Regions from separate parts of the Geodermatophilus sp. Leaf369 genome, predicted to be linked through region 1. Evidence: riboswitches for the same ligand, from Rfam matches in the RefSeq annotation. Region 1 holds a riboswitch; each other region holds the start of a gene.

Region 1 (7,026 bases):
GGTGCTCGTGGTGGCATGGTGCACCGTCCCGCCCGTCCGACCGGCACCCAGGAGCGCACCGCATGTCTGCACCGAACCCCAGCGGCACCCAGCACGAGCTCGCGCTCGGCGACGTCGCCGCGGTGGTCACCGAGGTCGGCGGCGGCCTGCGCGAGCTGACCGTCGCCGGCCGGCACCTCGTGCAGGGCTTCGACGCCGCCGAGCCCCGGCCGCACTACCGCGGGTCGGTGCTCGCCCCCTGGCCGAACCGGGTGGCCGACGGCCGCTACGTCGAGGGCGGGGTGACCCGGCAGCTGGCGCTCACCGAGCCCGACCGGGGCAACGCCCTGCACGGGCTGGCCTGCTGGCTGCCCTGGCAGCTGCTGGACCGCACCGCCTCCGCCGTCCGGCTCGGGGTGCGCGTCTGGCCGCAGCAGGGCTGGGCGCACGTGCTGGACCTCGTCGTCGGCTACGAGCTCACGCCGACCGGGCTGCGCTGGTCCCTGTCGGGCACCAACGCCGGGACGACGCCGGCCCCCTGGGGCAGCTCGGTGCACCCCTACGTGCGTGCCGGGGCGGGCCGGGTCGACGACTGGGAGCTCGAGCTGGACGCCGACCGGGTGCTGACCGTGGACGACGTCCGGCTGCTGCCCACGGGGCTGGTGCCGGTGGAGGGCACCGACCTGGACTTCCGCCGTCCCCGCTCGCTGCGCGGGCTGGAGGTGGACCACGCCTACACCGGGCTGGCCGCCACCGACCGGGCCACCGCGACCGTGTGGGCACCGGAGGGCACCGGGGTGGCCGTGCACTGGTCGCCGGCCGAGATGCCCTGGGTGCAGGTGCACACCGCCGACCGCCCCGACCCCGAGGACGACCGGGTGGGCCTGGCGGTCGAGCCGATGACCTGCCCGCCGGACGCGTTCAGCTCCGGCACCGACCTGGTGGTGCTGGCCCCCGGGGAGACGCACGCGACCAGCTGGGAGATCGAGGCGCTCAGCCGCTGACCCGCTCGACGGTGAGCAGGCCCGGGTGCCGCCCGACCGGCACCTCGCCGGTACGGGCGAACCCGGCCCACAGCGCCCGCAGCGCCCGGCCCTGCCGGTCGACCTCCGCCCAGGGGGCTCCATCGACGAGCGGCACACCGGTCCAGGTGTCCCGGTCGCCGAACAGCAGCGGCAGCTCCACGGTGTGCGCGCCGGCCCACGGGTTGCCCGGCGGACCCCAGTCCAGGACGTAGTGGAACGCCCTGCCCCCGGCGGAGGCGTGCCGACGGGCGAACACCCGGGACGCCGCGCCGTAGACCCGGCGGGTCAGCAGCCCGACCACCCCGCGCAGCACCAGCGGACCCAGCACCGGGACCCGGGACAGCGCCACCAGCGGCGGCAGGGCGCCGGTGAACAGCGCCACCTCCCGGTCGGTGTGCCCGATCAGCACGTCGACGCCGGGGGCCACCGCCCGCCAGGCGTCGTCCACCTCGTCCTCGGCGGGCAGCGGGGCGTGCCCGTACCGGGTGCCGAAGGGCATGGTGGCCCGCAGTCCGGCCCGGCGGGCGGCGGCCGCGACCGCCGGCTGCGCGGCGACGGCGTCCTCCACCGGGGTGTCGACGTCGACGAGCTCGCGGGCCCGGGCGGCCATCGCGTCGCCCATCGCCGCCCGGCCGCGGGAGATGCCCAACGGGGCGCTCTGGGCGATCACCCGGGCCACCAGCCCCCGGGAGCCGGCGGCGACCAGCAGGTGCGCAGCGGCGTCGCCCCCCGCCGAGTGCCCCCAGACGGTGACGTTCCCGGGGTCGCCGCCGAAGCCGGTGACCGCCCGCTGCACCCACCGCAGCGCCTCCAGCTGGTCGAGCAGGCCCAGGTTGGCCGGGCGGTCCCCGCCGTCCCCGACGAAGCCGAGCACCCCGAGCCGGTACGTCACCGCCACGACCACCACCCGCTGCTCGCACACCATCGCGGTCGGGTCGTACACCGGGAGGTCGCCGGCGCCGGACACGTAGGACCCGCCGTGCAGCCACACCAGCACCGGCAGGTCCTCGCCGGGGACGACGTCGGCGGGGGCGGTCACCGACAGCCGCAGACAGTCCTCGTCGGCCCCGAGGCCGGCGGACAGGCCGGGCAGCACCTGGTCCAGCAGCGGCACCGGCAGCTGCGGGCAGGCGGGCGCGGGCCGGGTCGCGTCGAGCGGCGTGGTCGACGGCGGCTCGGCGACCGGTGCCTGGAAGCGCCCGGCCCGGGCGTACCGGATGCCCGTCGCCCGGAGCACGGCACCGTCCCGCCGGGCCCGCACCGGACCGACCGGGGTGTCGACGACGTGCAGCTCAGCGGCCTGCTGGTCCGGCCCGGTGTCCTGGTGCGGGGAGCTCACGACGGGGCACCCTACGAGCCCCGTCGGCCCCGTCGCACAGTCCGGACACAGGTGTCCACGGGGACGGAAGTGGTTGCATCGTCGAACTCCGGCCCGGAGCGGACTACCATGTCCAGTGAGTCAGGAACGGCGATGCCGCTCCCGCCCCCCACTCCAGCTCCGGCGGTACCCACCGCCCTGCCCGGCCGGCCCCTCCGCGCAGACGCCCCGCGTCGTCGCGATGCCGCATGTTCTGAACGAGAGAGGCGAGATGACCCAGACCGTCGTCGACGAGAACACCCCCGAGACCGCTCCCGCTCCCACCGCGGGTCGAGCCGGAGCCCGCCTGGCGGGCGACCACGTCGAGGCCGTCCAGATCGCCCCCACGGAGACCGACGAGGACACCGACTCGACGGACACCCCGGAGGAGGAGGACAAGAACGCCGCTCCCGCCGGGTCCTTCGAGTGGGACGAGGAGGAGTCGCTCGCGCTGCAGAAGGCGCGCAAGGACGCCGCGATGGCGACCTCGACCGACGCCGTCCGCGCCTACCTCAAGCTGATCGGCCGCGTCGCGCTGCTGACCGCCGAGCAGGAGGTGGACCTGGCCCGCCGGATCGAGGCCGGGCTCTACGCCACCCACAAGCTGGCCGACACCGACACCAAGGTGTCCACGACCATGCGGCGCGACCTGAACTGGATCATCCGGGACGGCGAGCGCGCCAAGAACCACCTGCTCGAGGCCAACCTGCGCCTCGTGGTCTCCCTCGCCAAGCGGTACACCGGCCGCGGCATGGCCTTCCTGGACCTGATCCAGGAGGGCAACCTGGGCCTGATCCGCGCGGTGGAGAAGTTCGACTACACCAAGGGCTTCAAGTTCTCGACCTACGCGACGTGGTGGATCCGCCAGGCGATCACCCGCGCGATGGCCGACCAGGCCCGCACCATCCGCATCCCGGTGCACATGGTCGAGGTCATCAACAAGCTGGGCCGCATACAGCGCGAGATGCTCCAGGAGCTGGGCCGCGAGCCCACCCCGGAGGAGCTGGCCAAGGAGATGGACATCACCCCGGACAAGGTGCTGGAGATCCAGCAGTACGCCCGGGAGCCCATCTCGCTGGACCAGACCATCGGCGACGAGGGCGACAGCCAGCTCGGTGACTTCATCGAGGACTCCGAGGCCGTCGTGGCCGTGGACGCCGTCAGCTACGGCTTCATGCAGGAGCAGCTCACCGGGGTCCTGCAGACCCTGTCCGAGCGCGAGGCCGGCGTCGTCCGGCTGCGCTTCGGCCTCACCGACGGCCAGCCGCGCACGCTGGACGAGATCGGTCAGGTCTACGGCGTGACGCGTGAGCGGATCCGCCAGATCGAGTCCAAGACGATGTCCAAGCTGCGCCACCCCAGCCGCTCGCAGGTCCTGCGCGACTACCTCGACTGAGCAGTTGGCACCTCGCACCACCCGCTCCGGCACCACCGGCCCGAAGGCGCCGGTGGTGCCGTCGCGTGTGGGCACCGTCGACCTGGCCGACGTCGACCTCGAGCAGCTGGTCACCGGCGTCTCGGTGCGCGGGGACGCCGACGAGCTGCACGCCGAGGACGTCGAGGTCGTCGCGGCCCGGTTCGCCGACCTGCGGCTGATCGGGGGCCGGCTGGGCCGGGCCCGGTTCACCGACCTGGAGGTCGAGGCCTGCGACCTCTCCGGGCTGGACCTGGGCGAGGCGCAGTGGCAGCGGGTCGCGGTCGGGGAGAGCCGGCTCGCCGGGGTGTCGCTGGCCGGCGCCGGGCTGCGCGACGTGGCGTTCACGCAGGTGCGCGGCGCCCGTCTCGACGCCCGGTTCGCCACCCTGCGGGCGGTCCGGTTCACCGGCTGCGACCTCACCGAGGCCGATCTCACCGCCGCCTCCCTCGACGGCGTGGAGTTCGTCGACTGCCGGCTCGCCCAGGCCCGGTTCGCCCAGGCCACCCTGGTGCGCACCTCGTTCACCGGCTGCGACCTCTCGGCCGTGCAGGGCGTCACCGGGCTGCGGGACGGCGTCGTGGACGCAGCGACCCTGACGACGCTGGCGCCCGCGCTGGCCGCGGCGGCGGGCATCGCCGTCCGCTGACGTCGTGCGCGAGCACCGTCACCTGACGAAAACGCGCGTCGGCATTGGCAGGAGCCGGTGCCCCGGCTACCGTGGCCGGGTCCGACCGACCGTCACGTCCCCACCCGGGGAGCCCGGTCGGACGCCGCTGAGTCGCCTTCGGGCGAGCCGGGGACCCACCGATCCACTGGGGTGAATCCCGCGCTCCGGACCTCCGTCCGGTGTGCAGGTAGGGCTGCTTCCGCCCGAACCCGTCAGCTGACCTGGTAGGCGGCACGTCGGAAGACACCTGCCCCACGGAGCCACCGCACCCATGGAACCCTGCTCCACCTCGAGCACCACCCGCACGGGATCGACCGCCTCCGGGCGTGGTCGCGCCACCGGCACCGCGTTCCGGATCGCCGCCCTCCGCCGCCGCCCGAGCCTGTACCTCGGCGTCGTCGCTGCCGGCGCGCTGATCGCCAACGTCGTGCTCTCCTCCGCTCCGGCCGAGCAGGCCGACGCGTCGGCCGCCGCCTCCCAGCCGGCCAGCGTCGCCCAGCAGCTGGGCCTCAGCGCCGACCCCGCCTCGCTGGACACCGAGCGCAGCATCGCCGCCCTCCAGGACATGGCCGCCAGCCGCAGCACCCGCGAGGACCAGCAGACCGCCGCGCAGCAGGTCCAGGCCGCCGCCGACCAGGCCGTGCTGGACGCGCAGGCCGCCGAGGCCGCAGCTGCCGCCGCTGCCCAGGCCGAAGCGGCCGCTGCCGCCGAGGCCGAGGCTGCTGCCGCCGCCGAGGCCGCCGCGTCGTCCCCGTCCTCGTCCTCCGCCGGGTCGGGCGCGGTCACCGCGTCCTCGTCGACCTCGGCCAGCTCGGTCGCCCGGATCTCCAACACCTCCGGCCCGGTGGCCTCCTCGGTGCGGGCCGCCGCCGACGCCGTGGTGAGCAACGTGCCCGGCGCCGGGAGCATCACCCTGGGCGGCACCCGGCCCAGCGCCACCGACCCCGGCGGCCACCCGTCGGGCAGGGCGCTGGACTACATGGTGATGACCGATCAGAGCCTCGGTGACGCGATCGTGGCCTACCACATCGCGCACTGGGACGAGCTCGGCGTGGACTACCTGATCTACGAGCAGCGCTACCTCGGGTCGCCCAACGGCTCCTGGTCGATGATGGAGGACCGCGGCGGCACGACCGCGAACCACTTCGACCACGTGCACGTGAACTACCGCTGACCCAGCGCGCCCCGGGCCCGTCCTCCTCGTGGGGGCGGGCCCGGCTGCGTCTCAGCGCACCACGTGCAGCGGGTACGGCGGTGGCGGGAGCGGTCTCCGCCGCGGGCCGGTGACCCGGTCGATCGCCCGCCGCCAGGCCGGACGGCGGCCCTCCAGAGCAGTGATCCGCTCCTCGAGGGCGACCAGCCCGACGGTGGGGGAGGGCGCGGCGCCCAGGTGCGCCAGCTCGGTGGACAGCGCCCCGATGAGCTGCGCGGTCGCCGCACCGGTCAGGTGCACCGTGCCCACGCAGGTGCTCTCCCGCCAGACGCTGAGGTTCACCACCCCGAGCTCGGGGTGGTGGGTGACCCGGACCCCGCGGCCCAGGCCGCGGCGGTCCAGCACCCAGCCACCGGGACGGTGGGTCTGCGGGGAGGCCGTCATGGGGGAACGGTCCTGGTCGGGGGCCCGTCCGTCAACCGCAGCAGCCCCACCGGCCTCGCCGGGGGTCAGGTGCCGCAGTAGGTGGTGTACGCGCCGAAGTCGGTCGGGGCCGGCTCGGTGTACCGCTCGTCCCCGGGCCGGACGTCGAACGGCGAGGTCACTGCAGCGACCAGCCGGGTGAACGGCTCGAGGTCGCCGTCGGTGGCTGCCACGAGGGCCTCCTCGACCAGGTGGTTGCGCGGGACGACCGCGGGGTTGACCCGGTCCATCGCGTCGGCGTCCGGACCGACAGCGCGCCAGCGGGCCAGCCACTCGTCGATCGCGGCCAGGTCGAGCACCAGCTCGCGCACCGGCTCCACGTCCCCGCGGGCGGCCTGCCCCAGGGCCCGGAAGAAGGTGGTGTGATCGGGGTGGGCGGCCTGGAGCAGCGCCTGGAGGTCTCGGACCAGCGGGCCGGCGACGTCGTCGGCCAGGCCGGCGGGCAGCCCGGTCTTGGCCCGCATGCGCCCGGCCCAGGCAGCCTCGTAGGCGGGCACGAACCGCTCCAGGGCGGGGACGGCCAGGGCGATCGCCTGCTCCTGGTCGGCGTGCAGCAGGGGGAGCAGTGCCTCGGCGAGCCGGGCCAGATTCCACTGCAGGACCAGCGGCTGGTTGCCGTACCGGTAGCGGCCGCCGGAGTCGATCGAGCTGAAGGAGGCGTCGGCGTCGTGGGCCTCCATGAACGCACACGGGCCGTAGTCGATGGTCTCGCCGGAGATCGTGGTGTTGTCGGTGTTCATCACCCCGTGCACGAAGCCCACGGCCATCCAGCTCGCGACCAGCTCGGCCTGCGCGGCGACGACGGCCTCGAAGAGCGCCAGGTACGGCTGCTCGGCGTCGGCGGCCTCCGGGTGGTGCCGGGCGATGGCGTGGTCGGCCAGCCGGCGCAGCAGGTCGACGTCGTCCAGGGCGCGGGCGTACTGGAAGCTGCCCACCCGCAGGTGG
Region 2 (7,026 bases), on a different contig from region 1:
GTGCAGCCCGAAGACGGTGAGCGTGTGCAGCCCGGTGTCGCCGATGATCGAGGGGTCGGTGAGGGAGTGGCAGTAGACCTCGAACGGGATGAGGTCGGGCAGCGCACCGGCGGCGGCCTGCGCGTACGCGGCGTCGATCTGCCCGGCCGCCTCGTCGACGTGGCAGGTGCCGCCGAAGGCCACCGCGGGGTCCAGGCCGGAGCGCAGCCGGGGGAGCCGGGTGAGCACCGTGTTGACCTTGAGCTGGGCGCCCACCGGGCGGGGTGCGGGGGCGGCGCCGGTGAGCTCGTCGAGCACCGCGGGGGCGCAGCCAGCGACCACGTGCCCGGCGTCCACGGCGTGCGTCGTCCCGTCGTCGTCGGTCCAGTGCACGGTCGCCCCGTCGTCCCGGGTCTCGACGGCGGTGACCGTCGCCCGGGTGGCGAACTCGGCGCCGGCCCGGCGGGCGGAGGCGGCCATGGCGCCGCTGACCGCGCCCATGCCCCCGACCGGCACCCGCCAGAGGCCGGTCCCGTTGCCGACCAGGTGGTAGAGGAAGCAGCGGCCGGCCAGGCCGTCGGCGGCGTGCACGTCGGCGAAGGTGCCGATCAGCCCGTCGGTGAGCGCGACACCCCGGGTGACGTCGTGGTCGAGGTGGTCGGCGACGACGTCGGCGAGCGGGCGTTCGACCAGGTCGCGGTAGAGCTGGGGGTCGCGCAGCCGGGACTCCAGCTCCGCCCGGGTCGGCAGCGGCTCGACGAGGGTGGGGGAGAGGTCCTCGGCCAGCGTGGTCAGCCGGCCGTAGAGGCGCTGCCAGCCGGCCCACTCGGCGTCGGAGCCGGTGAGTGCCCGGAACGAGTCCGGCTCCACCAGCAGCGCCCGGTCATCGAGCAGGGTCGCGGAGTGCACCGACCGGTCGGCCAGGGTGAGGCCGAGGTCCAGGTCGGCGGCGATCCGGTCGGGCAGCAGGCTGACCAGGTAGCTGTAGGCCGAGAGCCGGACGTCGACCCCGGGGAACACCTGCTCGCTGACCGCGGCCCCGCCCACACCGGCCCGGCGTTCGAGCACCAGCACCGAGCGGCCCGCGCGGGCCAGGTAGGCAGCGGCGACCAGGCCGTTGTGCCCGCCCCCCACGACCACGACGTCGTACCGGGCGGCGGTCACGGCAGCTCCTTCTCGTAGTAGCGGGACCACTCGTCGGGCTCGTCCAGGTAGTGGCCGAAGGCCTCGATGGGCCGGTAGCCCGACCGCTCGTAGAGCGCGATCGCCTCGTGCTGGAGCGGGCCGGTCTCCAGGCGCAGCGTGTGCCACCCGCGCTCGGCGGCGGTCGCCTCGAGCCCGGTGAGCACCAGCCGGGACAGTCCTCGACCCCGGGCGGCGGGGACGACGTACATCCGCTTCAGCTCGGCCGCACCGGGCTCCAGCGGGCGCAGCGCCCCGCAGCCGACCGGGGTGCCGTCGTCCTCGCGCAGCAGCAGGACCACCGCGACGTCCTCGGCCGTGGGCGGGGTGCCGGACTCGCCCCGGCCGTCGTACCGCTCGCGCAGCTCGGCCTGCTGGGCGTCGGACAGGGCCTGCACCCGAGGGTCGGCCCAGGTGGTGGCGGTCAACGTCGGCACCCGGTCATCCTGCCCGGTCGACCCGCTGCAGCAGCCCCCAGACCAGGAGCGCCCGGGTGCCGTCGGGCAGGGCCACCACGTCCCGGGTGGGGACGTCGGGGGGCTCGAGGACGGCGCCCTCCACCGCGGCGACGTCGTCGAGCACGTGCTCCCACACGAGGAGGCCGGACGGCGCGGGGGAGCCGGGGCCCCGCACCAGCTGCTCGCGGAGCACCTGCCCGCCCGGCCCGGACACGACCTCCCAGCGCAGCGTCGGCCACAACGGGAGCACCCACTGCCGGACCACGAGCTCGAGGTCCCCCCAGGGACGCGCGGCGGTGCTCTCCGGCGGGCCGAGCACCGCGGCGTGCCGGTCACCCCGCCGGGCCGAGTGCTGCAGCGTCTGCCACCGGGTGTGCGCGGCGTGCGCCTGCGCCCGGGTGGCGCCCAGCCGGGGCAGTGCGGCAGCGACGAGGTCGGGCCGCACGTCGGCCATCCGGCGGAGCAGCACGAGGCAGAACTCGCGGCGCGCCAGTCCCTGCACGGAGGCATCTCCTCACCCGTTGTGAGCGTGTTCACCGGACCCGGGTGCGGAAGTCCACAAAAGGGGTCTCGGCGGTTGTCACGAACGTATTACGCACCTACCGTCGGCCCGTCCGGACGGATCGTTCCGTCGCCTCCCCTGGGTGACACCGACCGGACGCCGCCGAACCGCACGCCCCTCGTGAGCACCACCGGCACCACCGCGCAGCCCCCGCTGCGCACCGAGGAGCAGCGGACCGGGGACCCACCGCAGCACTGGGGTGAAGCACGCACCGACCCACCCAGGGTCGACGTGCCGGGCGAACTTCCCGTCCGAATCCGTCAGCTAACCCGGTAGGCGGCTCGTTGGAAGAAAGGACCACCCGCCGCACATGGCGAGTTCCAGCATGCCCGCGCGTCGCCCCGCCCTCCGGGGGCGTCGCGCTGCGATCACCCTCCTCGCCGCTGCCGGGGTCGTCCTGACCTCCACGCCGGCCCTCGCCGCACCGGACACCACGGACGCGCCGAGCACCTCGTCCGCCCCGGCCGAGCCGACCACCGCCGCCGAGGCCGCCCAGCTCATCGCCGACAAGGGCCACGAGCTCGAGGTCGTCACCGAGGACTTCAACACCGCCCGGGAAGAGCTCCTGCTCGACCAGGCCGCCGCCGACCAGGCCGCCGCCGACGCCGCGGCCGCGCAGAGCGCCTACAGCCAGGCCCAGCAGTCGGTCACCAGCGTGGCGCGCACCGCCTACACCGGCGACACCCAGCTCGGCTCGCTGCAGGCGATGCTGACCAGCGGGTCGGCCAGCGAGTTCGTCGACCGGGTCTCCACCCTCGACGTCCTCGGCGCCCACAACACCGACGTGCTCACCTCGGCGCAGGCCGCCAACGACACTGCCGCGCAGGCCCAGGCCGCCGCGCAGCAGACCGCGGCCGACGCCCAGGCCCAGCTGGACAGCGTGACCGCCCAGCAGGAGTCCCTGAACGCGCAGATCGCCGAGTACCAGGCCGAGTACGCCGCGCTGTCGGCCCAGGAGCAGGCCGCCGCCGCGGCTGCTGCTGCCGCGGCCGCCGCCGCAGCTGCCCCGGCCACCACCGAGAGCAGCGCGTCGTCGTCCTCGTCCTCGTCCTCGAGCAGCTCGGCCAGTGCCCCGGCCGCCAGCTCCTCGGCGTCCGGCGGCAGTGCGGTGACCGCCAACAGCGCCGCCGCGCAGATCGCCGTCGACACCGCCATGGCGCAGCGCGGCGACCCGTACGTGTGGGCCGCCTCCGGGCCGAACAGCTTCGACTGCTCGGGCCTGGTGCAGTACGCCTACGCCGCCGCCGGCATCTCGCTGCCGCACTCCTCGCGGATGCAGGCCTCGATGGGCCAGGCCGTCTCCCGCGCCGACCTGCAGCCCGGTGACCTGATCGCCTTCTACAGCCCGGTCAGCCACATCGGCATCTACATCGGCAACGGCCAGATGGTGCACGCGCCCACCTCGGGTGACGTCGTCAAGGTCGCCAGCATCGACACGATGGGCTCCATCACCGCGATGCGTCGCCTCGCCGGCTGACCCAGCCGACACCTCCCACCGCCCCGGTCACCTGATGGTGACCGGGGCGGTGTGCTGTCGGGAGGTCGGTCACACCCGGGGACCCTCCCGGGCTGCGCGCCGTTGGGACCTGTCGTGAGCGCCCTGACCGAGCCCCGCACCGTTGCCCGCCTCTTCCGCGTCGTCGCGTTGGCCGAGGCGGTGACCTGGGCGCTGCTGCTGGCCGGCATGTTCGTCAAGTGGGTGCTGGGCACCTCCGAGGTCGGCGTCCAGGTGGCCGGGCCGATCCACGGCGCGGTCTTCGTCGGCTACGTGGCGGTGTCGTTCCTGGCCTGGCGGGTGCTGCGCTGGGACCTCCGGACCGCGGCGCTGGCGCTGATCGCCTCGGTCCCGCCGTTCACCACGATCTGGTTCGAGCGCTGGGCCGCCCGCACCGGCCGGCTGCCGCTCGGGGAGACCGTCGCGCGCACGGCTGGCTAGCCTGCGGGACATGGTCGAGCCCACCCCCGTCGCACCCACCACGGCCCGCACCCTGCTGGCCCGCACCGCCCGGGTGCAGCGCGACGGGCGGGCCCCCAGCCTGGTCGCCGGTGTCGTCCGGGACGGCGGGCTGGCGTGGTCGGCCGGCCGCGGGGGCGTCGCCGACCCGCACACCGACGTGCAGTACCGGCTCGGCTCGATCAGCAAGACCGTCACCGCCGTCGTGGTCATGCGGCTGCGCGACGAGGGCCGGCTCGGCCTGGGCGACCCGCTGGAGGCGCACGTCCCCGGCACCCCGTTCGGTGACCGCACGGTCGGCCAGCTGCTCTCGCACCTGGCCGGGGCCTCCAGCGAGAGCCCCGGCGGGTGGTGGGAGCGGGTCCCCGGCGGGTCGTTGGAGGACCTCGCGCTGGCCCCCGAGCACGTGGTGCTCGGTGCGGCCCGCCGCTTCCACTACTCCAACCTCGGCTTCGGCCTGCTCGGTGAGCTCGTCGCCCGGCACCGCGGGACGTCCTGGGCCGAGGCCGTCACCGGGGAGGTGCTCGGCCCCCTGGGGATGAGCCGGACGACGCCGCGACCCTCCGGCGTCGCCGCCCGGGGGAGCGCGGTGCACCCGTGGGCCGACGTCGTCCTGCCCGAGCCCGAGCACGACGCCGGCGTCATGGACGCCGCCGGCCAGCTCTGGGCCACGCTGACCGACCTGGGCCGGTTCGCCGCCTTCCTGCTCGGTGACACCGGTGACGTGCTCTCCCCGGCGACGCTGGCCGAGATGAGCGAGCCGGCCGGGGTGGACTCCTCGTCGGCCGGGTGGTCGGCCTACGGGCTGGGTCTGCAGGTCGTGCGGGCCGACGGCGCGACGCTGGTCGGGCACGGCGGCTCGATGCCCGGCTTCCTCGCCGGGGTGTTCGTGGACCGCGCCGAGCAGACCGGTGCGGTGATGCTGGCCAACACCACGAGCGGGCTGGACCCGCTGGTGCCCGGGCTGCTGGCCGACCTGCGGGCCGCCGAGCCCCGGGTGGTCGAGGCCTGGTCCCCGGAGGCCCCGCCGGTGCCGCTGGCCGATCTCGGCGTCTGGTTCTGGGGCCCGGCGCCGCACGTGCTGCGCGCCCAGGCCGGTGGCCTGCTGCACCTGGGGCCGCTGCCCGGGCGGGGAGGCCGGGCCAGCCGGTTCGCCCGTCGTCCCGACGGCTCGTGGGTCGGCCTGGACGGCTACTACGCGGGGGAGACCCTGCGGATCGCCGCCGACCACCTCGACCTGGCGACCTTCACCTTCACCCGGCAGCCCTACGACCCCGCCGCCCCCGTCCCCGGCGGCGTCGACGAGCGCGGCTGGACCCCCCCCCTGACGAGGAACGCCCTCCCCGTCAGGAGACCTGACGAGGAGGGCGCTTCGTGCAGCAGGGGTCAGGCGCGGTCGAGGGCCGCCAGGGTGGAGTGGGTGGCGAAGCCGTAGGCCAGGTGCGGGACGACGTCGGCCGCCCAGTCGGTGGCCGACCAGGTGCGCGGGTCGCTGATGCCCAGGGCCGCCATCGGGCCGTTGGCCGCGACCAGCGCGCCGACGCCGGCGACGAGACCGCCGACCAGCGGGTTCGGCCGGAAGCCCAGGGCCCGGGCCAGCCCGGCCAGGGCACCCACGCCGACGCCGGCGACGATCCCGGTCAGCGGGCCGAGCCCGGAGACCCGGTTGTCGCGGGTGTCGCCCTCGCCGGGGATCTCCACGTGTGCCTTCTCGGCCAGCTTCTCCACCGTCTGCTCGGGGGTGGAGCTCGTGCCGCGGCCGCGGGCGGTCATGTCCAGGTAGGTCACCGTGTTCAACACGGTCGTGCCGGTCGCACCGGCGGCCGCGCCGCGGAGCAGCCAGCCCCCGGTGGAGATGCCGCGCTTGCCCTTGCCGATCGCACCCAGAGGGGTCTGCTTTGCCATGGGCGGGCGCTACCCGCCGTCCGCGGGGTCGGAAACGGTCAGTACGGGTCGGACACGTCACCGGCGCAGACGGTGACCTCGGTCGGCGGCGGGGTGCCGTCGGCGACGAAGTCGGCCACCAGGTCGTCCACGCAGGAGACCCCGCGGCCGAAGAGCACGTGTGGGCCGCCCTGCTGGGTGACCAGCGAGGCGTCGTCGAGCACCCGGCTGTAGACCCGCAGCGCGTTCTGGGTCGGGGTGTTCGGGTCGGTGTCGGCGGTGAGCACGAGCATCGGGTACGCGGGGTCGGTGACCGGGGCCGGCCGCTCGAAGTCCGCGGTGTCGGCGACCCCGGGCCAGAACAGGCAGCTCAGGTCGTTGTAGAACACCGCGCCCAGCCGCATCCCGTCCGCGCCGACCTCGGCGGCGGCGTCCAGCCAGTCGTCCAGCTCGGCCCGCCCGCTGCCGTCGCGGGGGACGAAGTCGAAGTCCTGGCACTCGACGGCCAGGAACAACGCGTCCGAGAACGTGTCGTCGACCGGGGCGGGCGCGGCCAGCGTCGCCAGCGACTCGAACTCCCCGTCCAGCCCCTCGTTCAGCGCCTCCTGCAGCGCCGTCCGGGAGTACGGGTCGCTGACGGTGGAGAAGGCAGCGGCCTGCAGCCCGTCCAGCCCGAACTCCTCGCCGTCCCCCAGGTCGACGGGCTCGGCGGCCAGCTGCTCGGCCAGCTGGTCGTAGCCGGCCAGCGAGTCACCGGGGGCCTCGTCGGCGCAGCGGCGCTGCACGTCGCAGGCCAGCAGGGTCGCGGTCAACGCGTCGCTGTAGGCCTGCGCCGCCTCGGTGTAGAAGTCCTCGACCTCGGTGCTCAGGTCCACCACGCCGTCCAGTACCAGCCCCTCGACGTGCTCGGGGTGCGCGGCGGCGTAGGTCTGCACGAACTGGGTGCCGTAGCTCTCCCCGTAGAGCGTCAGGGTGTCTGCGCCCAGCCACCGGCGGAACAGCTCCAG
Region 3 (7,026 bases), on a different contig from region 1:
CTCCACGACGTCCCCAAGCTCATCGACGCCACCGTGCACATCAGCCCAGCCACCGCCGACCACGACCCCCACGACGCACTCGCCCACCACGGCACCACCTAAGGCACCTGGCGACCACCGGGTTTCGGACCAAGTTGTAGGCCGGAATACGTAGATCCGTATACGGGGGTTTTGATATGCCCCGGCCAAGACCTAGCGATGGACACTCACCAGGGTGTCAGCCACTGTGGACCTACCGCGCGGGTTGACCCACCTCAATGGCCTAGGAGGTCGACGTGGACGTCGCACTTCAGTACTTGGATGGCTGCCCCCACTGGCAGGTTGCTGACGGCCGAGTGCTGGAGGCTTTGAGGTTGTCCGGTCGCGACGACACGGAGGTCGACCACCAGTTGGTCTCGACTCCCGAAGAAGCCGCGGCCGTCGGCTTCCGCGGCTCCCCCACGCTGCTCATCGATGGTGTCGACCCGTTCGCCGACCCAGACGCACCCGTCGGCCTGTCGTGCCGGGTCTACCGCACAGACACGGGACTGGCCGGCTCCCCCACTGTCGAACAGCTGCTGGCCGTGCTGACGTGACGCCATCAGCTCCCGACGGTCGACTGGAGACTGTCGGCTGCGGTTGCTGCGGCCGCGACCGACCTCGCAATGGTGTCCATTACCTGGGGGCGACGCCTGGCGTCGCTGTCTGCTGGCGTTGTGCTCTGTGGATGGGTTTCCGCACGGCGTTCCGCCGGGGGTGAGGCCCCCGGCCGCCTCCGCTCCTGCGGCACAGACGCCTCGGCCCGCTGCGCCCCGGTAAGCGCGCTGCTCGTTGACGCCACCGTCCACCTCAGCCCAGGCATTCCCCGAGCTCAACCCCACCACCTCCGCGTCTTTCACCGCAGCGGCACCGAAGGCGCCCGAGTTGGGTATCGGGACTTCGCGTCGGACTGGCACAGCCTCAATCGTGAACTGGGGCCTCGTGCGTCCGGTGGGATGCAGACTCCAGCTGAAAGGTGCAGTGCTCCATGTCGAAGTGCTGACCCAGGCAGCCCCCCAGCGCATCGAGCACCCGTCCGCCATGGCCGTTGGCGAGTGCGTCCTCGCTGACCACCACGTGAGCCGACAGCGCCTTGGAGCCCGAGGTGATGGTCCAGGCGTGGAGGTCGTGGACGTCGACCACTCCGTCGGTCTCGAGGATGTGCTGGCGTACCTGGGCCATGTCGACGTCGCGAGGGGCGTTCTCCAGCAGCACGTCCAGAGCGTCGCGCAGCAACGACCAGGCCCGCGGCAGGACGAGGGCCCCGACGACCAGCGATGCCACGACGTCGGCACCGGTCCACCCGGTGGTGATGATGAGGATCGCCGCGACGATGACGGCAATCGAGCCCAGCGCATCACCCAGGACCTCCAGGTAGGCCCCGCGCATGTTCAGCGACTTGTCCTGCCCGCCCTTGAGGATGAGCAGAGAGACCCCATTGGCAACCAACCCCAGCACAGCGGCGGCCAGCATCACTCCGGAGCGGATCTCCGGGGGGTCCCCGATGCGCTGGACGGCTTGCACCACGATGTACAGCCCAATGCCGAGCAGCAGCAAGCTGTTTCCCAGGGCTGCCAGCACCTCAACGCGCTGCCAGCCGTAGGTACGCCGAGCCGAGGCAGCTCGCTGGGCCAGGGTCACCGCGACCAACGCCAACACCACCCCCAGGCTGTCGGTGGCCATGTGGCCTGCGTCGGCGAGCAGGGCCAACGAGCCGGAGATCAGCGCGCCCACGACCTGAACGATCAGGACGGTGACGGTGATGGCCAGGACCGCAACCAGCCGTTTGCGGTAGCCGGCCGAGACCGTGGCCCCCGGTGCGGGTGCGTGGTTGTGGTCGTGGCCCATGACGCGGTCTCCTCTGACATGCGGGTGTGCGCATGTCAGCATGCCTTACCGTGCGCGGGGAAGGGAAGGGGTCCTCAGCTGCAGGGGCCGCCCATCTCGATTCCCCGGGCCCGCAGCCAGGGCATCGGGTTGGTCCGCCCCTGGTACATGCCCTGGCTGTGCACCTCGAAGTGCAGGTGCGGTCCGGTGGACTGGCCGCGGTTGCCGACCTCGGCGATGAGTTGTCCCGCGCTGACGCGTTGGCCGGTGGTGACGAAGAAGTCGTTGATGTGGCCGTAGACGGTCACGGTGCCGTCGTCGTGCTGGATGTAGACGGCCAGTCCGAAGCCTGTCGCCGGTCCGGCTCGCACGACCCGGCCGGCGACCGGGGCGTAGATGGGGGTTCCGATGGGTGCGGCGATGTCGAGCCCGTTGTGCATCTGCCCCCACCTCATCTCATAACAGGAGGTGAAGCGCCCGCTGGTCGGCGCCACGCCGCCACCTGCACTCGGGGGGCGCGGAGCCGTAGTGACGGGCCCGGGGCGAGGGGGGACCGCGGTGGCTGCAGCACCGCCGCCGACGCCTTGCCCGTTGCCGGCGCGTGCTTGGGCTGCCGTCTGGGCCAGTACCTGGGCAGCTGCCTCGGCTCGGTCTGCTTCCTCTTGCTGGGCGGCCTGCTGCTGCGCCTGCCAGGCGGCGTACCCGTCGCGCTGGCCCTGCAGTTCCAACAGCCGGATCTGGGCGTTTTGGAGTTGCTGTTGCAGGTCGGCCTGCTGGGTGGTCAGTCCGTCCAGGGCCGACTGCGCCAGCGCGAGTTCAGCGGTCGCGGTGTCAGCTGCCGCGGTTGCGGCGGCCTGCGCGTCGGCGCTGTCCTCGACCGCTGCATCGGCCAGTGACGTCGCATTGGCCTGTCGCAGCTGAGCGGTCTCCAGGTCCTCCAGCAGGCTGACCCGGTCAGCGGCCAGGTACTCCAGAGTGACGGCCTGCTGCAGCATCTGCGAGGGTCCTTCGGCGGCGAGCAGGGCGCTGATCCCGCCCAGGTCCCCGGCACGCATGTACGTCTCGGCACCAAGGTCCCCCACCGCCGTTCGCGCTGTCTGCGTGGCTAGCGTGGCCGCCTCCAGCTCCACCGCAGCCACGACCGCGGCCTCCTGGGCGCGGAGCAGGTCGGCCTCGGCGACGAGTTGGGCATCCGCGGCGGCGGCAGCGACGGCGTTGGTCTGCTCGAGTTGGGCCTGGGCGTCGGCGATGGTGGCAGCCAGACGTCCGACCTCGGCGGCCGCGGCGTCCTGCTCGTCCTGGGCGGCCGAGATCTCGGTGTCGCTGGGGTTGAGCGGTGCCGCCTGCGCCGGCCCGGCCGACCAGGTCAAGGCGATCACCAGCACGCCGACCGCCACGCCCACCCGAGGTCGCCGACGGCCCAGGCCGTGATCTTCACGGGGTGGGGGTGTTGCAGTGCTCACGATGCCCTGGCCTCCAGCGGATACGACAACTACCTGTCGTAGTACTAACGGCCGGCGTGGTGGCGTCCTTGAGTCCTCACCCCGAACGGGTCACCCGGGTCGGTCACCGGCTGGACCTCGGTCGGCACTGCTGGCCGCGCGACTGATGGTCAAGCGCAGCGACCCCCCAAGGTGATGCCACGCTGGGCGAGCCATGGAGCCGGATTGGTGCGGGTGGCATAGAGGCCACCCACATGGGTCTCGATGTGCAGGTGCGGGCCAGTGGATTGGCCCCGGTTACCGACCTCGGCGATGAGCTCCCCCGCCTCGACCACCTGACCGGCGGTGACGAAGAACTGGTTGATGTGTCCGTAGAGGGTGATGGTGCCGTCGGAGTGCTGGATGTAGACAGCGAGCCCGAACCCGTTGGCCGGTCCGGCGTTCAGGACGACGCCCCCCTCGGGGGCGTAGATGGGCGTGCCGATCGGGGCAGCGATGTCGATGCCGTTGTGGTTGGTGCCCCACCGCGCTCCATAACAGGACGTGACTTGGCCGGCCACCAGCTCACCGCCCGAGGCGGCCACCGCGGCCTGACCGGCGGCGACGACCGATTCGGGATCATCCACGCCCTGTTCGGTGAGGGCTGCGACCTGGGCAACCTGCAGCTGCTCTTGAAGGGCAGCGCGCTCCGCGGATGCTGCTGCGTAGCCCTGCTGAGCCTCAGCCAATCTGGCTGCGGCATCAGCATCGGCCTGCTGGGCTGCACCCAGCGCCTCCTGCTGGCGCAGGACGGCTTCCTGAGCGCTCGCATCGGCCGTCTCCTGCTGTCCCTGGACCTCCTCCAATGCGCTGATGTCTTCGGCGCGGTCATCAGCCAGCAGCGCCAGCGTGGTGGCGCGGGCCAGAAGGTCCTCGGGATCATCGGCCTCCAGCAGGAGCCCAGCCTGGGCGAGGTCACCCGAGCTCATGAACGCCGCCCTCCCTGCGGCGGCCACCTCGCTCTGCGCCTGGTCCGTCGCCGCCTGGGCGGTCTGGGCTGCTGCAGACGCCGCTGCGGCGGCGGCGGTCGCTGTGTCCAGCTCCAGGGCGGCCAGTCGGGTCAGCTCGACCGTCGATTCGGCCTCGACGGTGGCCTGGTCCAGCCGTTGCTGGGCTGCCTCAAGCAGGCTCTCCAGACGCGCCGCCTCCTGCGGGGCAGTCTCCTCACCGGGCACGCCGGCGGACGTTCCCGGGGACGGGGCTGCCGCGCTGTCCGTGGGCTCTGCCGGTGCCGCTGATGCGATGCCGGGACCTGCGGTCGCGGCGAGAGCCCAGAGCAGGGCCAGGACAGCCGGACGCCCCCGTGGTCTCAAGCTGCGGGCGCCCCGCGTGCTGCGGGCGCCGTGGAGGGGGCTGAGCTTCTGGGGAGGGTCGTGCAGGGTCGCCACAGTGCAGCGGGCTCCGTTCTTCCTTCCACCGACCGAGTTAGCTGACGGGTTCGGGCTGGAAGGAGCCCTACTGCGCGGTGGCAGATTCACCCCAGGAACACATGGGTCCCCGGCCCGCCGACTGACCCGCAGAGGTCAGGCGACGATTAGGCGGGTCTGCCCAAGGACCCAGGAAGGGCGCGTGGCCTGAGCAGACGCCATCAAGCTACTAGCTTGACTAGTAGAGGTCACGTTCCGGTCACGACCGCCTGTATCCCCCGGCGTCGTGTTGTCGCACAGGGTCGGGTCCTGATGGCTCAGCGTGGCGTAGCCGCCTGGTCAGGAGTCCGAGTTTTCTGCCTGCAGCACCGGACTCGGTGAGCGCGACGCTCGAGCCAGTGCCCAGACCGCGATCGCTCCGGCTGTCATCAGCCCCACCAGTAGGAACACCACGGCGGCATGTCGTTGGTCGGTGAGTGCAGAAGGGCGCCACGCCGGGTCGATCTCGGTCCACCAGCCCTCCGCCAGCGCGGTGGGCCAGGTCAGCAAAGCAACCGAGACGAGCACGTGGATGGTGGTCCAGCCCGCGATCCACCACCCCCGCAGCTTGCGGGGGATGTCGCTGTCGAACCAGGACCGCACGAGCACCATGCCCGCGGTGAAGGTCGCGATCACAGACACCACGTGGGCGGCGTGGGATCGCATGACGATCTCCAGCACGGGGCCGGTGTACCCCAGGTAGACAACGACCACGAAGAGGGCCAGGGCTGGTGCGGGCCGGCGCAGGACGAGGGCGGCGCGGCTGGAGGTGATGGCCTCCAGCCACTGGGCGGCCCCCCGGTTGTCATCCATCACTGGTTCCGTCGCGGGTGATCGACGGTCGAGGTGGTCGGTGAGCAGCTGACCCGGTGCTGCCCGGAGAACCAACGCTGGCCCGAGCAGGCCGAGCAGGAGGTACTGCAGGGCGTGGGCGGGTGCAGAGACCAGGGCGTAGCGAGCAAGCCCGCTGGTCGTTGCCACCAGGAGCACGGTGGCACCGCCCAGTAGGAGTGCAGTGCGCCAGGAAGGCCACGACTGCCCGGCCTGGGTCCTCCTGCGCACTGCCCACACGTACGCCACCACCGCGCCGGCGATCAGGACAGGGAACAGCGGATCGGGGTAGGGCTGCCACAGTTGGGTCCACCACTGTCCTGGGGTGGGGTTGGGTGGGAGAGGGAAACCCAGAGCGTCGAAGGCGCTCCCCTCCTCCTCCCCCGGATTTGGCGTGGTTTGCGGGGTAGGGGTGCGCGACAGGGACACCGCGACACCGATCGTCGCTGCGAAGACGAGCACTTCGCTGATCGCCAAGCGGCGGAAGGCACGGTGGTCTCCCCGGGCCAGGCTGGGGAGGGTCCGGCGCCGGTGGGCCCACCCCAGCCCGCCCAACGCCAGCAGCGCAGCTGTCTTGATCACGACCTGTCGGCCGTAGTCGGTGTCAACCAGATCAGCGACGCCGGTCAGCCGCGTCGCGGCTGTGAGCACACCACTGAGGGCGACGAGCAGCACGAGCAGCGGTGCAACCGCGCTGAACCGGGTCACTGCCACCTGCAAGGCGGCGATGGGCACCCGGCGGATGAGGATCAGGGAGAGCACCCCGCCGGCCCAGGCGAGCACCCCGAGTACATGCAGCGCCAGACCGGAGATCGCGGCCTGGTGACTGCCCGATCCGGCGGCGTGTCCGGTGAACACCGGGGGGAGGCTGGCGAGCAAAGCGATGAGGAGCAGCGCCGCGCTGCCTGCTGTGGTGAGCACCAGCCGGGACCCGATGACCAGGACGAGGGTCAAGACCGCTACTGCGGCTTGGGCCTGGCCTTGCGGGATGGTCGTGGTGAAGGAGAACAGGCCGCGTGCGCTCACCGACGCCAGGTCGGTGCCCAGAAAATCCGCCAGCTGCAGGGGTGCCACCAGGATCGAGCTGAGCAGCCACACGGCTGCCGGCCAGGTCGCCATCCGTGTCCAGCGGTAACCCGCGACACTCATCTGCCGGTGCCCGGGGGCCAGTAGCGCAGCGGCCATCAGGCACCCCGCTGTCGCTACCGCCGCCAGGTCGCCCACGACCCGGGTCACTGGGATGGCCCAGGTGACCGCGGCCGAGGTGGCCGGTATCCCGGGCAGCGCCTCGGCGACGAGGGAACCCGACGCCCACAACAGCGCCAGGGTCGTGCCGACCCCGATCATCAGAGCGCTGAGTGTGATGACCGGTCCCGCCGGCATCGGCCACCCCCGCTGCCGCCGCGTGGACACAGCGGGGGCGACCACCATGACGTCCCCTGAGGACATCTCTGCTGAATGGG
Region 4 (7,026 bases), on a different contig from region 1:
TCACACCCGGGAGGCTAGCGCCGCCCGACGGCGCGGACCGGGCTCACCGGCCCGGACCCGTTCGGGCCGGGCCCGGGTTCCCAGGCTGCGGCCGTCGGCGAACGGGTCGCGGGCCCCGCGGCCGGCGTCGACCCGCTCCAGGAACGAGCTGAAGGCGCCGGTGCCGGGCACCGGGCTGGCCAACGTGCCGGTGACCTCGACCAGGCGGGTCCCGGGCTTCTCCAGCCAGCGCAGCACCAGCTCGGTCTCGTCGACGGTGGCGGCGAGCTCGCCGTCCGGGCCGACCGGCGTCTCGGCGGTGACCTTGAGCGAGGCCAGGTGGTCGCGGACCGAGGTGCCGCGCTCGGCGACGCCGGCGGCCACGAGCCGACCGCGGCGGACCACCGCCAGCGCCCAGCCGCCCGCGCCGTCGGGACGGGCCAGGGACAGCTCGGCGACCCCGGCCAGCAGCTCCAGTCGCTGACGGCGGCGCACCGCCCGGACCAGCACGGCCACCCGGTCGCGCAGCACCGCGGCGTCCTCGAAGCGGCCTTCGCCGGCCAGCCGCTCGACCCGCTCCAATAGCGGCGAGCACAACCGGACCGGGTCCGAGGCCACGGCGGCGGCGAAGACCTCGGCCACCGAGGCGTACTCCTCCCGCGACTGGGCGCCGGTGCAGGGGGCGCCGCAGCGGCCCATGTCGGCCAGTGCGCAGGCGGTGCCCTGCGGGCGTACGGCCAGCCTGCCGCTGCACTGCCGGATGGGCAGCGCCTCGTGGACGGCGGCGACGGCGGCATCGGCGGCCCGCCGGTCGGGGAAGGGGCCCAGGAACACCCCGGCGCCGGGCCGGACCCGGCGGACCACCGACAGCCGCGGGAACGGCTCGTCGGTCAACCGCACCCACAGCGCCCGTTCGGGGAACCGGGACCTCTTGTTGTAGCGGGGCTTGTGCTCGGCGATCAGCCGGAGCTCGCGGACCGAGGCCTCCAGGTCGTGCGCGCAGGGCAGGGCCTCCACCCGCTGGGCCAGTCCGACCATCTCGGTCATCCGGGTGCGTTGCTCCCCGGCGGAGAAGTAGCTGCGCACCCGGGAGCGCAGGTCGGTCGACGTCCCCACGTAGAGCGGCTCGTCACGGGGGCCGCGGAAGACGTAGACCCCGGGGCCGTGCGGCACGTGCGCGCCCAGGTGGCGCTTCTTGCGGCGCTGCGGGTCGACCTGCCGGGTGAGCCCGGTGAGCTCCTCCAGCGAGGTCACCCCCAAGGGCCCCAGCCGCTCGAAGAGCCCGTGCAGCACGTCCACGGTGGCCTGGGCGTCGTCCAGCGCGCGGTGCGTGGGCGTGGTGCGGGCAGAGAAGAACGGCGCCAGGGTGCCGAGCTTGCAGTTGGGCACCTCGTCGCGGGTGAGCAGCCGCCGGGCCAGCACCGCGGTGTCCACCGAGGCGAACGCCGGCCAGGCCAGCCCCGACGCCGCGCACGCCGCCCGGAGGAAGCCCAGGTCGAAGGGGGCGTTGTGGGCCACGAGCACGGTGCCCCGGGCGAACTCCAGGAAGTGCGGCAGCACGCTGTCGATCCGGGGGGCGGCGGCCACCATCATCGAGGTGATGCCGGTGAGCACGCTGATGTAGGGCGGGATGTCGCGGCCGGGGTCGACCAGGGTCTGGAACTCCCCGACCACCTCCCCGGCCCGGACCTTGACCGCGCCGATCTCGGTGATCGCGTCGGTGTGCGCGGAACCGCCGGTGGTCTCCAGGTCGACGACCACGAAGGTCACCTCGGCGAGCGGGGTGCCCAGGTCGTCGATCGACACCTGCTCGAAGCGACGCGGGAGCACGGGCTGGGGGAGGAGTGGACCGGGCACGTCGCGGACGCTAGGTCGGGGGTCCGACAGTCCTGGCCCCGACGCGCCGTCGGGTCGAACACACGTGCGGGTGAGGTGCGCCCTCCCCGCGGGCGTGGCGGGCATCACCCCGGCACTGTCCGCTCGTTGTGCCCGGAGGTCGACGACGCCGTCGCCGCGGGTGAGCAGGAGGTGGACGGGGTGCGACGTCGTCGGGTGTCCTCGGTGCTGGTCGTCGGGACGGTGCTCGCCGTGCTCGGCCTGGGCGCCCCCACCGCCACGGCGGCCCCCAGCTCGCAGCCCGGTGGCACCACCGGTGTCCTGGACAGCGCCGAGCTCACCGACCTGCAGACCCGGGCCGCGGAGGTGCAGGGCGACCTGCAGGAACGCCAGGCCGCCGTGGCTGCCGCCCAGACCGAGCTCGCCCGGGCCCAGCAGGCCGCGGACGCCGCCGCGACCCGGGTGGCCGCTGCCGAGACGGCCCTGGCGACCGAGCAGGTCGCCGTCGGCCGCTACGCCGCCGCCGTCTACCGGGACGGCGGCGCCCCGACGGCGCTCTCCCTGTTGCTGTCGGGCAGCGACCCCGGCGACGTCGTGGCGGCGATGGGCTACCTGGACCTCGTCGACGACGCCGCCGACGACGTGCTCACCGCGGCTGCCGCCCAGCGGCAGGCCGCGCTGGCCGAGCAGGCAGCCGCCGACCAGGCCCTGGCCGGCAGTGCGGCCCAGGCCGACCAGGTCGCGGCCCAGGTGGGCGAGCTGGAGGCCGCGGCGTCGGCGGTGACCGCGGACCTGGACCGGGCCCTGGGCGCGGTGGACCGCCAGCTGGCGCAGCTGCAGGCCGAACAGGTGGAGGTCAACGCCCGGACGGCGGCCAACTGGCAGGCCTACGTCGACTCGCTCACCGCGGCCGGGGTCGCCCTGCCGCCGGCGGCCGCCCTGCAGGACCCGGCGGCCGGCGTTCCCGCGGGGCTGGCGCCGGTGGGCGGCTCGACCGGGGCGGCCCAGCCCGGGGCCGCGCAGCTGCCCCGCCAGCCCAGCTCGCTGCTGGTGCTGCCGGCCGAGACGGTCGCCGCGGTCAGCACCGCGATGGGCGCTCTCGGCCTGCCCTACGCGCCGGGCACGGCGGGCCCGGCGTCCTACGACTGCGGGTCTCTCGTCCAGGCCTCCTACGCCGCCGGCGGGATCGCGCTGCCGGCGACGCAGGGCGAGTTGTTCGCCACGACCACGCCGGTGGCCACGGCCGACGTGCTGCCCGGCGACCTGGTCTTCCTGGGGACGGCGGAGTCCGGTCTGGGCCACGTGGGGATCGCCCTGGACCCGCAGACCATGCTCGCCGCCGACGGACGGGCCGGTGCCGTGGTGGTCCGCTCGGTGCCCGTCGACCAGCTGCTCGGGATCGGCCGACCCAGCCTGCCGCCCCGGGCGGCGGTCGCCGTGCCGGGCGCCACGGCCGGTGCGCTGCCGGTGGAGTGCGGCAACTCCCTCTACCCGGCCAGCTACGACGGCAGCCGGTCGTGGGGCGGCTACCCCAACGGGCTGATCCCGCCCTCGGCGCTGTGTCCCCTGGGCGTGGCCGGCCACGCGCTGCGGTGTGACGCCGCGGCGGCCTGGCGGGCCCTGTCGGCGGCCTTCGCCGGCCGGTTCGGCAGCCCGCTGTGCATCACCGACTCCTACCGCGGCTACGCCGCGCAGGTGACGCTCTACGGCCAGAAGCCGGCGCTGGCGGCGGTGCCCGGCACGAGCAACCACGGGTGGGGCCTGGCGGTCGACCTGTGCGGCGGCGTGGAGTCCTACGGGACGGCGCAGTACGCCTGGATGGTGGGCAACGCCGGGCGCTTCGGCTTCGTGCACCCGACCTGGGCCGACCAGGGCAACGGCCGCGAGGAGCCCTGGCACTGGGAGTTCGCCGGGACCTGAGCGGGCGGGTGTGCACCTGCGCACCCGGAAATGTCGGTGGGGACACCTAGCGTCCGCGGCGACGGACCGACCGGTCCTGCGACCGCCGCCAGGAGGCACCGTGCTCATCGACTGCGACACCTGCACCGTCCGAGGCCAGGGGTGCGACGACTGCGTCGTCACCGTGCTGCTCGGGGCCCCGCCGGGGTGGCGGGGGAGCGACCCGACCGTGGTGCCGATGACCCGGCGGCCGGCGGTGGGCCACCCCCGGGAGGACGTGGTGGCCGACCTGGGCAGCGCCTGGGTGTCCGGGCCGACCGACACGCCCGGCGGGTCCGGTTCTCCCGCTCTCGGGGTGGTCGTGGAGCTCGACGACGTCGAGCGTCGCGCGGTCCGGGCGTTGGCAGAGGTTGGACTGGTCCCGCCACTGCGGCACCAACCCCCGACGAGGCGCGAGGTCGGCTGAGTGGGGGCACGCCGCGCTCCCGTCGAGCTGGGCAGAACGTGCCGAAGCAGAGCGGTCCGAAATGGCACCTCCTGTGCGTTCGGGGTCCGGATCGACCTCTCCACGGAGGTCCCCGGCGTCGATACGGTGGGGTCGTCCGGTCGGCTGGACGTCGCCCCACCGGGTGACACCGACCGGTCACCGCCGAACTGCCCACCCTCCGGGGCGGGCGGACCGGGGACCCACCGCAGCACTGGGGTGAGTTCTCCGCGGGCGCCACGAACGGTGGTGCGTGCGGGGATAGGGCGTCGTCTTCCTGCCCGAACCCGTCAGCTAACCCGGTAGGCGGTCGAGGAGGATGAGGAGCACGCGCACACGTGTCGTCCCACCGCACCGCCCGAGGACCGATCCCGTCCTCGACCACCCGCCCGCACATCCCCGCGGCGTTGATCGTCCCGGCGCTCCCCGACCTGCCGACCGGTCCGCGGCGCACCCGTCTCTCCGGTCGCCTCGGCCGCGGGATGCTGCTCGGCGCCGTCGCCGGGCTGACCCTCACCGTCCTGCCGGGCACCGCCTACGCGGCGCCGGGTGACCCGGGCACCGCTGCCACCGGGGCCACCGGGTCCACCACCGAGGCCACCACCCCCGAGCAGGCCACCGCACTGGTCGCCGAGGCCAACCACCAGCTCGAGGTCGTCACCGAGCAGGTCAACGACGCACAGGTGCAGCTCGCCGACCACCAGGCCGCCGCAGCCTCCGCCGCGCAGGCCGTCACCGCCGCGCAGACCCAGTTGGCCACGCTCAGCACCCAGCTCGACACGGTCGCCCGCAGTGCGTACACGACCAACCCCTCCAGCTTCAGCGCGCTGATGACCAGCAGCTCACCCGAGGACTTCCTGGCCCAGGTCAGCACCCTGGACGTCATCGCCGGGCACACCAACGACCTGGTCACCCAGGTCGCCGCGGCCGGCCGCACCGCGACCGAGGCGCAGACCGCCGCCGACCAGGCCGCCGCCACCGCGCAGCAGGCCCTGGACACCGTCACCGCCCAGCAGGCCGACCTGCAGGAGCAGATCGCGGCCTACCAGGCGCAGTACGCGGCCCTGACCGCCGCGCAGCAGCAGGTCGTCGTGACCGCGCACAGCGGCCCCGAGGTGGAGGCACCGGCGACCGTGGTCGCCGACGGCGCCGCGGCGCAGACGATCGTGGACACCGCGATGGCCCAGCGCGGCGACCCCTACGTGTGGGGTGCCGGCGGCCCGAGCAGCTTCGACTGCTCCGGCCTGACGTCCTACGCCTACGCCGCCGCCGGCATCTCCCTGCCGCACTCCAGCGCGGCCCAGGCGCGGATGGGCAGCCCGGTCGCCCGCGGGGACCTGCAGCCCGGTGACCTCGTGTACTTCTACAGCCCGGTCAGCCACATCGGGATCTACATCGGCAACGGGATGATGGTGCACGCCCCCACCTCCGGTGACGTGGTCAAGGTCGGCAGCGTGGACATGTCCGGCTACGCAGGAGCGCGCCGGCTCGTCTGAGGCGCGGCACCGACGGGGACGCACAGCCGGGCTTCCTAGGATCACCGGCGTGGGTCCCCGTCGTCGTGCCCTGCTCACCGCTGCCGTCCTCGGCGTCGCCCTGGTGGTGGTGCTGTGGGTGCGGATCCCGTGGGCGGCCACCCCCGAGGTCACCGACCCCACCGGCGGGCTGACCGCCGACCAGCTCTCCCGCGCCGACGCCTTCGTCGGGGCCCTGCGGCCGGCGTCGCTGGCGAACCTGGCGCTGGGCCTCCTCGTCGCCGGGGTCCTGGGTCTGACCCCGCTGGGCGCCCGGCTGGTCACCGCCGTGGCGCGCCCGCTCGGCGGCGGCTGGGTGTGGCGGGTGCTCCTGGGCACCGTGGCGCTGACCGTGGTGGGCAGGCTGGTCTCCCTCCCGCTGTCGGCCTACGGCGAGGTGGTCCGGCACCGGTACGGCCTGTCCACCCGCAGCTGGCCGCTGTGGGCCCGGGACGTCGCGGTGGACACCGGGATCACCGCGGGACTCACCGCGCTCGGCATGCTGCTGCTGGTCGGGCTCGCCCGCCGGGCGCCCCGCACCTGGTGGGCCTGGGCCGGGGCGGGTGCGGCCGGGCTGGTCGTGGCCGGGTCGTTCCTCTACCCGGTGGTCATCGAGCCGGCGTTCAACTCCTTCACCCCGTTGCCGGCCTCCCAGCTGCGCACCGACCTGCTCGACCTGGCCGAGCAGTCCGGCTCCCCGGTGCAGGACGTGCTGGTCGCCGATGCCAGCCGGCGCACCACCGCGCTCAACGCCTACGTCTCCGGGTTCGGCTCGACGCGACGGATCGTCGTCTACGACACCCTGCTCACCGAGCTCCCCGACGCCGAGATCGAGTCCATCGCGGCGCACGAGCTGGGCCACGTGGCCACCGACGACGTGCTCACCGGCACCCTGGTCGGCGCGCTGGGGGCCGGGGCCGGGGTCGCGCTGCTCGGCTGGCTGCTCGGCTCGGCCCCGCTGCTGCGCCGGGCCGGTGCCGACGGGCCGGGCGACCCCCGGGTGGTGCCGCTGGTGCTGTTCCTCGTGGCGGCCGCGACCCTGCTGTCGACGCCGGTGCAGAACGGGGTGTCCCGCCAGCTGGAGGCCCGCGCCGACCAGCACGCGCTGGACCTCACCGACGACCCGGCCGCCTTCGAGGACGTGATGCGCCGCCTGGCGGTCGCCAACCTCAACCAGCCCGACCCGCCGGCGGCCTGGCAGTGGTTCTTCGGCTCGCACCCCACCACCGCCCAGCGGGTCGCCGCGGCCCAGGACTGGCGTCCGTGACCCGGGTGCTGGTCGTCACCAACGACTTCCCGCCCCGGCAGGGTGGC

The links. Region 1 has a riboswitch for cyclic di-AMP ahead of ASG36_RS22015 (hypothetical protein). Riboswitches for the same ligand answer to the same signal wherever they lie in the genome.
Region 2: another riboswitch for cyclic di-AMP. It lies ahead of ASG36_RS11825 (C40 family peptidase); the one in region 1 lies ahead of ASG36_RS22015 (hypothetical protein).
Region 3: another riboswitch for cyclic di-AMP. It lies ahead of ASG36_RS19075 (M23 family metallopeptidase); the one in region 1 lies ahead of ASG36_RS22015 (hypothetical protein).
Region 4: another riboswitch for cyclic di-AMP. It lies ahead of ASG36_RS01630 (C40 family peptidase); the one in region 1 lies ahead of ASG36_RS22015 (hypothetical protein).

The regions. Positions count from the first base shown of each region.
Region 1 is NZ_LMQA01000004.1:1,733-8,758, reverse strand. It holds gene ASG36_RS16395 (aldose 1-epimerase family protein) at 63-983, shown strand; gene ASG36_RS16390 (carboxylesterase family protein) at 973-2,343, opposite strand; gene ASG36_RS16385 (RNA polymerase sigma factor) at 2,594-3,757, shown strand; gene ASG36_RS16380 (pentapeptide repeat-containing protein) at 3,825-4,424, shown strand; cyclic di-AMP (ydaO/yuaA leader) riboswitch at 4,540-4,692, shown strand; gene ASG36_RS22015 (hypothetical protein) at 4,717-5,619, shown strand; gene ASG36_RS16370 (hypothetical protein) at 5,671-6,042, opposite strand; gene ASG36_RS16365 (YdiU family protein) at 6,108-7,026, opposite strand, start outside.
Region 2 is NZ_LMQA01000002.1:620,777-627,802, forward strand. It holds gene ASG36_RS11810 (NAD(P)/FAD-dependent oxidoreductase) at 1-1,143, opposite strand, end outside; gene ASG36_RS11815 (GNAT family N-acetyltransferase) at 1,140-1,598, opposite strand; gene ASG36_RS11820 (hypothetical protein) at 1,603-2,121, opposite strand; cyclic di-AMP (ydaO/yuaA leader) riboswitch at 2,323-2,476, shown strand; gene ASG36_RS11825 (C40 family peptidase) at 2,507-3,658, shown strand; gene ASG36_RS11830 (DUF3817 domain-containing protein) at 3,773-4,117, shown strand; gene ASG36_RS11835 (serine hydrolase) at 4,128-5,570, shown strand; gene ASG36_RS11840 (hypothetical protein) at 5,522-6,040, opposite strand; gene ASG36_RS11845 (alpha/beta fold hydrolase) at 6,079-7,026, opposite strand, start outside.
Region 3 is NZ_LMQA01000005.1:5,268-12,293, reverse strand. It holds gene ASG36_RS19095 (cation diffusion facilitator family transporter) at 1-102, shown strand, start outside; gene ASG36_RS19090 (hypothetical protein) at 276-575, shown strand; gene ASG36_RS19085 (cation diffusion facilitator family transporter) at 940-1,866, opposite strand; gene ASG36_RS19080 (M23 family metallopeptidase) at 1,941-3,248, opposite strand; gene ASG36_RS19075 (M23 family metallopeptidase) at 3,458-4,501, opposite strand; cyclic di-AMP (ydaO/yuaA leader) riboswitch at 4,728-4,877, opposite strand; gene ASG36_RS19070 (cytochrome c oxidase assembly protein) at 5,033-6,910, opposite strand.
Region 4 is NZ_LMQA01000001.1:335,375-342,400, reverse strand. It holds gene ASG36_RS01645 (DEDD exonuclease domain-containing protein) at 1-1,836, opposite strand; gene ASG36_RS01650 (Lrp/AsnC family transcriptional regulator) at 1-4, opposite strand, end outside; gene ASG36_RS01640 (M15 family metallopeptidase) at 1,963-3,735, shown strand; gene ASG36_RS01635 (hypothetical protein) at 3,836-4,180, shown strand; cyclic di-AMP (ydaO/yuaA leader) riboswitch at 4,352-4,521, shown strand; gene ASG36_RS01630 (C40 family peptidase) at 4,537-5,694, shown strand; gene ASG36_RS01625 (M48 family metallopeptidase) at 5,744-6,979, shown strand; gene ASG36_RS01620 (glycosyltransferase family 4 protein) at 6,976-7,026, shown strand, end outside.